Regions from separate parts of the Streptomyces sp. NPDC048211 genome, predicted to be linked through region 1. Evidence: riboswitches for the same ligand, from Rfam matches in the RefSeq annotation. Region 1 holds a riboswitch; each other region holds the start of a gene.
What was found. Region 1 has a riboswitch for cobalamin ahead of ACGFZA_RS15070 (ABC transporter substrate-binding protein). Riboswitches for the same ligand answer to the same signal wherever they lie in the genome.
Positions count from the first base shown of each region.

Region 2: linked by a shared signal. The riboswitch ahead of metE (5-methyltetrahydropteroyltriglutamate--homocysteine S-methyltransferase) and the one ahead of ACGFZA_RS15070 (ABC transporter substrate-binding protein) in region 1 are both predicted to bind cobalamin.
Region 3: linked by a shared signal. The riboswitch ahead of ACGFZA_RS38090 (cobalamin biosynthesis protein) and the one ahead of ACGFZA_RS15070 (ABC transporter substrate-binding protein) in region 1 are both predicted to bind cobalamin.
Region 4: linked by a shared signal. The riboswitch ahead of ACGFZA_RS20600 (CbtB-domain containing protein) and the one ahead of ACGFZA_RS15070 (ABC transporter substrate-binding protein) in region 1 are both predicted to bind cobalamin.

Region 1 is NZ_JBIDAD010000003.1:511,726-513,916, forward strand. It holds gene ACGFZA_RS15065 (FecCD family ABC transporter permease) at 1-323, opposite strand, end outside; gene ACGFZA_RS15070 (ABC transporter substrate-binding protein) at 320-1,360, opposite strand; cobalamin riboswitch at 1,423-1,610, opposite strand; gene ACGFZA_RS15075 (hypothetical protein) at 1,730-1,906, opposite strand; gene ACGFZA_RS15080 (acyl-CoA dehydrogenase) at 1,903-2,191, opposite strand, start outside.
Region 2 is NZ_JBIDAD010000005.1:412,635-414,825, forward strand. It holds gene ACGFZA_RS21410 (carbohydrate kinase family protein) at 1-624, opposite strand, end outside; cobalamin riboswitch at 735-951, shown strand; gene metE (5-methyltetrahydropteroyltriglutamate--homocysteine S-methyltransferase) at 1,112-2,191, shown strand, end outside.
Region 3 is NZ_JBIDAD010000018.1:25,051-27,241, forward strand. It holds gene ACGFZA_RS38085 (cobyric acid synthase) at 1-48, opposite strand, end outside; gene ACGFZA_RS38090 (cobalamin biosynthesis protein) at 45-1,037, opposite strand; cobalamin riboswitch at 1,172-1,304, opposite strand; gene ACGFZA_RS38095 (hypothetical protein) at 1,466-1,699, opposite strand; gene ACGFZA_RS38100 (anion permease) at 1,724-2,191, opposite strand, start outside.
Region 4 is NZ_JBIDAD010000005.1:219,470-221,660, reverse strand. It holds gene ACGFZA_RS20605 (CbtA family protein) at 54-827, opposite strand; gene ACGFZA_RS20600 (CbtB-domain containing protein) at 857-1,075, opposite strand; adenosylcobalamin (AdoCbl) riboswitch at 1,121-1,214, opposite strand; gene ACGFZA_RS20595 (histidine phosphatase family protein) at 1,339-1,923, shown strand.

The sequences.
Region 1 (2,191 bases):
GACTGCATGACGGTGCCGCAGACCGCGAGCCCCGCACCGCAGACGGCGGCGAGCAGGGTGCGGGGCATGCGCAGGTTCCAGATGATGCCGTCGCGGATCGGGCTGATCCGCGAGTCGCCCGCTCCGAGGTGGGAGGCGACCGCGGACCAGACGTCGGCGACGGAGATCCGGGCCGGGCCGATGGTGACGGCGACGGCGACGGACAGGGCGAGCAGCACGAGTCCGCCCGCCCACAGGAGTCCTTCGCGGATACCCCGGACGCGGGGCCCGGCGGGCGCGGCCGTGTCCTCGCGCGCGGCCGCGGCCTGTTCGGTGTCCGTCACCCGGCGAGCCCGAAGGTGCGCAGGCCGGCGGCCACGCGCTCCACGCCTTCGACGGTCCGGATGGTCGGGTTCATCGCCTGGCCGCTGAGCAGTACGTAACGCTTGTGCCGGACGGCGTCCATGTTCTTCGTGACGGGGTTGGACTCCAGGAAGGCGATCTTCTTGGCGGCGCTCTCGGCGGTCTGCGACTTGCGGGTCAGGTCGCCGATGACCAGCACGTCCGGGTTGCGGTCGGCGACCGTTTCCCAGTTGATCTGCGGCCATTCCTCGTGCGTGTCGTCGAAGGCGTTCTTCGCGCCGAGCTCCCGGGTGATGATGCCGGGCGCACCGCAGCAGCCTGCCAGGTACGGGGCCTCGGAGTTGGCGAACCAGTACAGCAGCGTGGCCCCGGAGGCGTCGATGCCGCTCGTCGCCTTCCGCACCCGGGCGCGCAGCCCGGCGACGAGCTTCTCACCGCGCTCCGGTACACCGAACACCTGGGCCAGGTCGCGTACTTCGGCGTAGACGCTGTCCATGGTCAGGGCGCCGGTGCGGACCCCGTCGCCGTCCTTGCTGTTGTCCTTGGCGGTGCAGTCGGCGGGCGAGACGTAGGTGGGGACGCCGAGCTTCTCGAACTGCTCGCGGGGGGCGACACCGCCCTTGGCGAGGGTCGATTCGAAGGAGGCGCTGACGAAGTCGGGCTCCTGGTCAAGGACCTTCTCCGACGAGGGGCGGTTGTCGGAGATCCTCGGGACACCCGCGTTGGCCTTCTCCAGGCCCTTCAGTACCGGATCGGTCCAGGTGGCCGTGGCGGCCAGCCGGTCGGCGAGGCCGAGCGAGAGCAGGATCTCGGTCGATCCCTGGTCGACCGGCACGGCGCGCTTCGGCGCCGCGTCCACGGTGACGGTCCGTCCGCAGTTCTTCAGGATCACCGGATAGCCTTCGCCTCCGCCGGACTTGGCGGCGGAGCTGTCCGTGCCGCCGCCGCAGGCGGTCAGCAGGATCAGTGCGGCGGTGAGCAGGGCGGCGGAGCGGGCGGGGCCGGCTATGGGCGGCACGGAGTACCTCGGCGTCTCTGGGCCCATGCGCGGGGCCCGGTGTACGGAGTTCCGCGGCCCGGTACCGGACCGCGGGTGCCAGCAGGTCTTCGGACTCGGGTTCGCGCGGACGGGACGCCTTCCCGGGAAACCGTGGGTCTCCCAGTGGCCGTGGCCCCGCCCGTCCCCCTCACCGCTGCGCGTCAGTTCCGGATTCGCACCGGATTCCCTGACCCCTACGTGGAGTTCGACTGGCTCCGGGCACGCTACCACGGCCCTCCGCGCAGCTCAGCGGCGGTGCGGCCGGCTGACACGGGCCTGCCGCCGCGGGCGCCGGAGCGGTGCCGTGCACCGCCCCGGCGCCGGCGCGACCGCGCAGCGCCTCTCCGGCTACACCTTGCGGCGAACCGATTCGCCTGCGTGGCCGCGCTCTCCCCCGCACCACCGTGAGAGCACGGCCGGGGTCCCCCAGAAGGCCAGCAGGACGAACCGGACGCCCAGACCGCGCACCGTGTCCGCCGCCCGGCGCGGCAGCACGGCGGTCTCCTCTCGCGGTGTGCCCGTCATCGCTGGCCCCCGGCGGGTTCTCCGGCCGGGGCCGTGTGCCAGGACGCGCCCGGGTCGTCGTACGCGTCCGTATAGCGGGCTCCCGCGATGGGCCAGTCGGCGAGCAGTTCCCCGGGCAGCGCGAAGGACTCGGCCAGTTCCGGCAGATGACCGCTCACGGCGGCGACGAGCCGCTCGACGGCGTCGGTCAGCCCGTCGACCTGGCCGGCGGTCAGGTGGCCGGCGGCCAGCAGGTCCCCGCTGTGGCGCGCGACCCGGCGCAGCGCGAACAGCCGGGCCAGTTCG
Region 2 (2,191 bases), on a different contig from region 1:
ACGGCCCTCACGCACGATCTCCCGCATCACCGAGGGGGCGCGGTCGCCCGTCGCAGCCGCGCTGAAGAAGACGAGATCGGACCGGAGGGCGAACTCCCGCTGATGGTCGTTCAGCCCGTCCCAGTCGTGCAGATCGGTGGAGACCGGGATGCCGAGGGCCTCGATGTCGTCGTAGAGGAAGCGCGTGAAGTTCATGATGGACAGATGGACGTGGCGGGCCCGCCGCAGCCGGGGGAGATAGAAGTCCTGCGGCATCCGCAGATCCTCCGGGTCGCGGGCATCGTAGAACGACATCCGACGCCCGGTCGCGTCCACCAGGTTCACCGCACGACGGGTGCCCGCCGCCGAGATCAGCGGATGGAACTCCACATCGCCCTTGGCCAGTCGCTCGCGCACCTGCACACCGGTCCAGTCGTCGCCGATGCAGTCGAGCAGCGCGACGTCCAGCCCCAGCGCACGGGCGCCGAGCGCCACATTGCCCCCGGTATGGCCGGGCCACTCCTCGATCGGGCCGACCATGACCGAGTCGGCGAGCGGGACCGGCAGGGCGTCGACGCGGACGATGGTGTCCACCCCGCTGCCGCCGACCACCAAGACGTCGTATTCCGTGAGTTGTCGAACCACTGTGCCGCCTCTCTGTTCCCGCCGTGGCCAGTATGACCGAGGGCCCGTCACACATATCCGTCCCACCCGCGGGTCCGGAATGTGAACAACACCGTGCCGTGCGAGGCCTTAGGGTGGGTGGTGCAGCTGGTTCGCCCCTGTCCGCCAGGCAGGTGCGTCGCAAGAGGGAACCCGGTGGGAATCCGGGACTGCCCCGCAGCGGTGAGCGGGAACGACCGCCGTCATACGCACTGGATCCGAAGGGTCCGGGAAGCGACGGCCAGTAGGTGTCTGCCTCGGCAGACGTGCCCGCGAGTCCGAAGACCTGCCCGTTGCCCGCAACCGAACCCTCGGATGCGGAGATCTCGGTGACCTCGTGGGCGGGTCGGCGGCAGACAGCGGGTGGACGGGCACCGGGACGGTGCGGCGATCCGCCCGGTCCGTCACCCCTTCGCGCCCTCGACCCGATCCGGGATCCGCAGGAGACACGCTCGCGAAGGAGAGCTACGTGACATCCGAACCCACCACGGCGACGGCAGCGGCCACCGTGTTCGGCTACCCCCGCCAGGGCCATCACCGCGAACTGAAGAAAGCCGTCGAGGGCTACTGGAAGGGCGGCGTCACCGCCGAATCCCTCCGGGAGTCGGCCGCCGCCCTGCGCCGGGCGAACTGGGAGGAACTCGCGGCCGCCGGAATCGGTGAACTCCCCACCGGTGACTTCTCCCTCTACGACCACGTCCTGGACACCAGCGTCATGGTCGGTGCGATCCCGGACCGCCACCGGACCGCCGTGGAGGCCGATCCCCTGGACGGGTACTTCGCGATGGCCCGCGGCAGCCGGGAGGCGGCCCCGCTGGAGATGACCAAGTGGTTCGACACCAACTACCACTACCTGGTCCCCGAACTGGGCCCCGAAACGGTGTTCACCGCCGACTCCGGCAAGCAGGTCGCCGAGTTCCGCGAAGCCGCCCGCCTCGGCATGACGGGCCGGCCCGTCCTCGTCGGCCCCGTCACCTACCTCCTGCTGGCCAAGGCGGCCCCCGGCGCCCCAGCGGACTTCGACCCGCTGTCCCTCCTGGACCGGCTGCTGCCCGTGTACGCCGAGGTACTCGCCGACCTCAGGGCGGCGGGAGCCGCTTGGGCGCAGCTCGACGAGCCCGCCCTCGTCCAGGACCGCACGCCGGCGGAGCTGGACGCCGTCGCCCGCGCCTACGACCGGCTGGGCGGGTCGGACGACCGGCCGAAGCTCTTGGTCGCCTCCTACTTCGGGCGCCTCGGCACCGCCCTGCCCGTCCTGGCCCGGACTCCGGTCGAGGGACTGGCCCTCGACTTCACCGAATCCGGCGCCGCCAACCTCGCCGATCTCGCAGCCGCCGGCGGGCTGCCGGGCAAGCGGCTGGTCGCGGGCGTCGTCAGCGGCCGCAATATCTGGATCAACGACCTGGAGAAGTCACTCGCGACGCTGGGAACCCTGCTCGGTCTCGCCGGCCGGGTCGACGTCTCGGCCTCCTGCTCACTGCTGCACGTCCCCCTGGACGCCGATGCCGAGCGCGGCATCGACCCCCGGATCGGGCGATGGCTCGCCTTC
Region 3 (2,191 bases), on a different contig from region 1:
CTTGCCCGCGTCCGATGTGGTTCCGGCGACCAGCAGTCCGCCGCTCATGTCCGTCTCCGTCCTGGGATGCGCGTTTCCGGGGTCCGGGTGAGGCGCCGGGCGGCGAGCCCCGCGCCCAGCCGGGCGGCCACGCTCACGCCGAGGGCCAGCGCGCTCACGCGACGCGACAGCCGTACGGCCCGTTCGATGTCCTCGGGCTCCACCGCGCGGCCCGTCTCCCCGTTGAGCACGGGACGGTGCTCGACCCGGCCGCCGTAGGCGAGCGTCCCGCCGAGCCGTACGCCGAGCGCGCCCGCGAACGAGGCTTCCACCGGCCCCGCGTTGGGGCTCGGGTGCCCGGCGGCGTCGGCCCGCCAGGCACGGGCCGCTCCGCGTGGCCGTCCCCCGGCGGTCACGGCGAGCAGGGCCGTCAGCCGGGCGCCCGGCCAGCCCGCGACGTCGTCGAGGCGGGCCGATGCCCAGCCGTAGCGCCGGTAGCGGGGCGACTTGTGACCGACCATCGCGTCGAGCGTGTTGGCGGCCCGGAAGCCGACGAGTCCGGGCACCCCGCCCAGCGCGCCCCACACCAGGGCGCCGACGACGGCGTCCGAGGTGTTCTCGGCGACGGACTCCACGACGGCGCGGGCGATCTGCGGCCCGTCCAGGGAGTGCGGGTCGCGGCCGCACAGGTGCGGCAGGCGCTCACGGGCCAGCTCGATGTCCCCGGCGGCGAGCGCGCCACCGATGGCCCGGGCCTCGCGCCCCAGCGACGTACCGCCGACGACGGACCAGGTGGCGGCGGCGGTCAGGGCGACGGACGCGGCGGGGTGGTGGCGCAGGGCGCGGGAGGCCAGCGCGGCACCCCCGGCGGCGCCTCCGGCGCAGACCAGGGTGTGCAGGGCGCCCCACCCGCGATGGTCGCGCCACAGACGGCGTTCGACGCCTGCCGCGGCCCGCCCGAAGACGGCGACCGGGTGCCCCCTGCGGGGGTCACCGAGCAGCAGATCGCCGATCAGACCGGCTGTGGCGCCGTACGCGAAGATGCGATCGGCACGCACGGTTCAGCCGGCCGTTGCGCCTCGAAGGACCTTGGGGCCTGTTCTGAGTCGCACAGGAGGGAACGCACGGCAGCCGGGCATGGCGATATGTCCTCACTCAGGGTCCGCGCCCTGGTTCGACGTGACGGCGACGAGAGTCTCCTGGCTTCCGGATCCGCAGTTCCCCCGGCCTTCCAGTCCGCTTGCGTGGACCGTGACTTCCAGTGGTGGGGGACTGCTCCCCGGTGACAGTGGCGGGACCGCGCCGGATTCGCACCGGCTTCCTCTGCTGTCGCCGTAATGGCTCCGGCAGTCCACCACGCTCTGCGAACGCCCGTCAACTTGCCGTTGACCTGCGGCGGTGCAGTGTGCGCAGACGCACATCGGGCCGGGCGCACACGAGGTGCGTCCGGCCCGATGCGGGTGAGCGGGAAGGGGAGGGTGTGGTCTCAGGCGACGATCAGATAGATGCCGTAGGCCACGGCGGCGGCGCACAGCGCGAAGCAGACGTACGCGCCGGTGCGGGCCAGTACGAGCGATCCGCCCGTCGATCCGCCCTGTGCGGCCGGTTCCGGCTGCTTGGAGAGGCCGGCGATGCCGAGGGTGAAGAGGCCCACCAGCGCGACGGTGGCGACGAGCGAGACGCCGAAGACGGTGCCGAGGGCTGCCCAGTCGATGTTCATGGAGATCTGTCCTTACCGGAGGCTCTAGACCGTGGCGGGTCGGGCCGGGTCGGTGACCGGCCCGGCGGGGGCCGGGATGGTGGCCATGAGGTCATGGGGCTGGGCAGCCGCGGTGGGCGGCGGGCTGACGGCCGCGATGGCCGTGGTGACGACACCCGCGGGCTCGGCGTCCGCACCGGCCGGGGCGACGTCGTCGTGTCCGACGGGCTTGCGCCGCGACAGCATCCAGATCGCACCGGAGCCGGCGATCAGCAGCGCCGCTACGACCACGACACCCCAGGTGCCCTGCTTGGTGAGGAACTCAGCGCCCGCACCGACCAGACCGGCGGCCGGCAGGGTCAGACCCCAGGCGACGAACATCCGGGTGGCGGTGGACCAGCGGACCACGCCGCCCTTGCGGCCGAGGCCCGCGCCCATGACGGCGCCGGAGCAGGACTGGGTGGTGGAGAGGGAGAAGCCGAGGTGAGAGGAGGCCAGGATGACCGTGGCCGC
Region 4 (2,191 bases), on a different contig from region 1:
CCGCCCTCTGCACGACGTGCGTGGCGGAGTGCCGGCCAGTGGTGCCCCAGGACTCAGCCGGCGACGGTGGCCGGCCGGTTCGCGGCGCCGTCCGTGACCGCGGCCGTTCCCGGCTTCGGCACCAGCAGCCGCTCGGTGAGGTACCCGAATACCAGCCCGAAGGTGGTCCAGAGCGTGACCTGCACCGCCAGCGTGGCCAGCCTGAACTCCCAGAGCAGGGAAGCCGGGAAGTCCTTTCCGACCTCGTTGAACGAGGGCAGGAAGGCGTAGGCCAGCCCGATCACCAGCACATAGCCGCCGGCTGCGGCGATCGTGGCGTTCCAGTTGCCCAGGCGCGGAGCCAGCCGCCTGCCGAGGATGACCGCGACGACGGCCAGCAGGACGCTGAGCGCGACCATCAGGAAGAACAGGGCGGTGCGTTGGCCGATGGTGTCCGGGTTGCCGACCGCCGGCGGATTGGCCGGGTACTTCAGGAACGGCACGATGTACACGGCCACCAAAGCAGCGCCCGCGATCAGCGCAGCCGTCGCCCTGGGGCCGAAGCGGCCCATCCGGCCGAGGGCGTAGCAGAAGACGAGTGCGGCGATGCCTCCGACGGCGACACCGAAGACGAGTACACCGGTGGCGAGGCCGGCGGTGGACTGCATGGTGCGGCTGACGAGTTCTTCGCCGCCGCCGTGGTCGTGGCTGTGCGTCTCTTCGAGAGCGATGGCCGCGTCCACACGGGACTCGCCGAGGAAGTAGGCAACGCACAGGGCGAGCGCGCCCGCGACGAGTCCGGCCAGCATGCCGCGGACCAGCAGGGTCCTGACAGATATGGAGTTCATGAGGGGTTCCCCTGGATCAAGCGGTGGGATCAGTGGCAGGGGAAACCGAGGAGGTGGCGCCCGTCGTGGACCCACTCGTGCACGCCCTCGCCCGAGATGAGCGCGGTGGCGCCCTGCTCGGCGCCGACGAAGTACAGCAGGATCAGCATGAGGATGCCGAAGAAGGCGGCCCAAGGGGCGATCGCCTTCAGCGAGATGGGGGTGAGGGCGGGTGCGGCGGTGGTGGGGGCAGCAGCAGTCTGTGCCATGGCAGAACCTCCTGAGGGAACACGCGTCCCGATCGTGGTGCCTGAGACGAAGGTGCTGGGTCTGACTTCCCGTACGGGTACGGGTTCACAGTGGCGCGACCGTGCCGGATTCTCACCGGACTTCCGTCACACCTTCGTCATGTCGTCGCGACCATACCGCCTGCGAGCGGGCGCCGCCATGGTGCCCGTGGACGGCCTGTCCGTCCCCGGATGCCATGGTGGACCTGGCCAAGTGACCAGAGTTCAGGGAGTTGAGAGCGGGTATGGCGGTACGGGTGATGTTGATCTCACCGGCGATGAACGCCGCGCTGCGCGAGGCCCGGTTCGCCGGTGACGCGTCCCTCGACGAATCCGGGCTCCGGCAGGCCCGAGCCTCGGCGGACACCTTGCCCCCGGCGGACCGGGCGCTGCACGGGCCGTCCCGGCGCTGCACCCGGACGGCCGAGGCCCTGGAGATCGGCTCCGTTACCGAACACGCCATCCGTGACTGGGACTTGGGGCGCTGGACAGGTGCCCGCCTGGACGAGGTGAGCGCGAGTGAGCCGGAGGCTGTGGCGGCATGGCTCGCGGATCCCTCGGCCTCGCCGCACGGCGGCGAGTCCCTGCTAGAGCTGTGGGCGCGGGCAGGGGCGTGGCTCGGCTCTCTCGACGCCGGCGACCCCGGTCGAGTGCTGGCGGTGGTCGAGCCCGCCGTGGTCAGGGCCGCGGTCGTCCACGCGCTCGACCTTTCGCCGCAGGCGTTCTGGCGTATCGATGTCGCCCCGCTGACGCTCACCGAGCTCAGCGGCAGGTCGGGGCGGTGGAACCTGCGCTGCGGCCGGCCGCTCACGCCGGAGCAGGGCGCTTGACGCCACTCGGCCAGGGCCGAGGCCGTCCGAGCGTCCCCCGCGTGCGTGGTCGCCCCGCATCCAGCTAAGGGCTGTCCCGCAATTCCTGGTGGATCAGCGCGCGGCGTCAGATGCGGTGCATCGCAAGGCGGAGGGGCGCCCGCATACTGGATGTATTCGGGCGTTTCGACAACGCGGCGAGGTGCCGTAGCTGTCGTCGTGCGCCCGCCAGGAATTGCGGGACAGCCCTTAGTGCTGGGCGCCGGCCGCTGGAGCGTCCCCCGCGCGT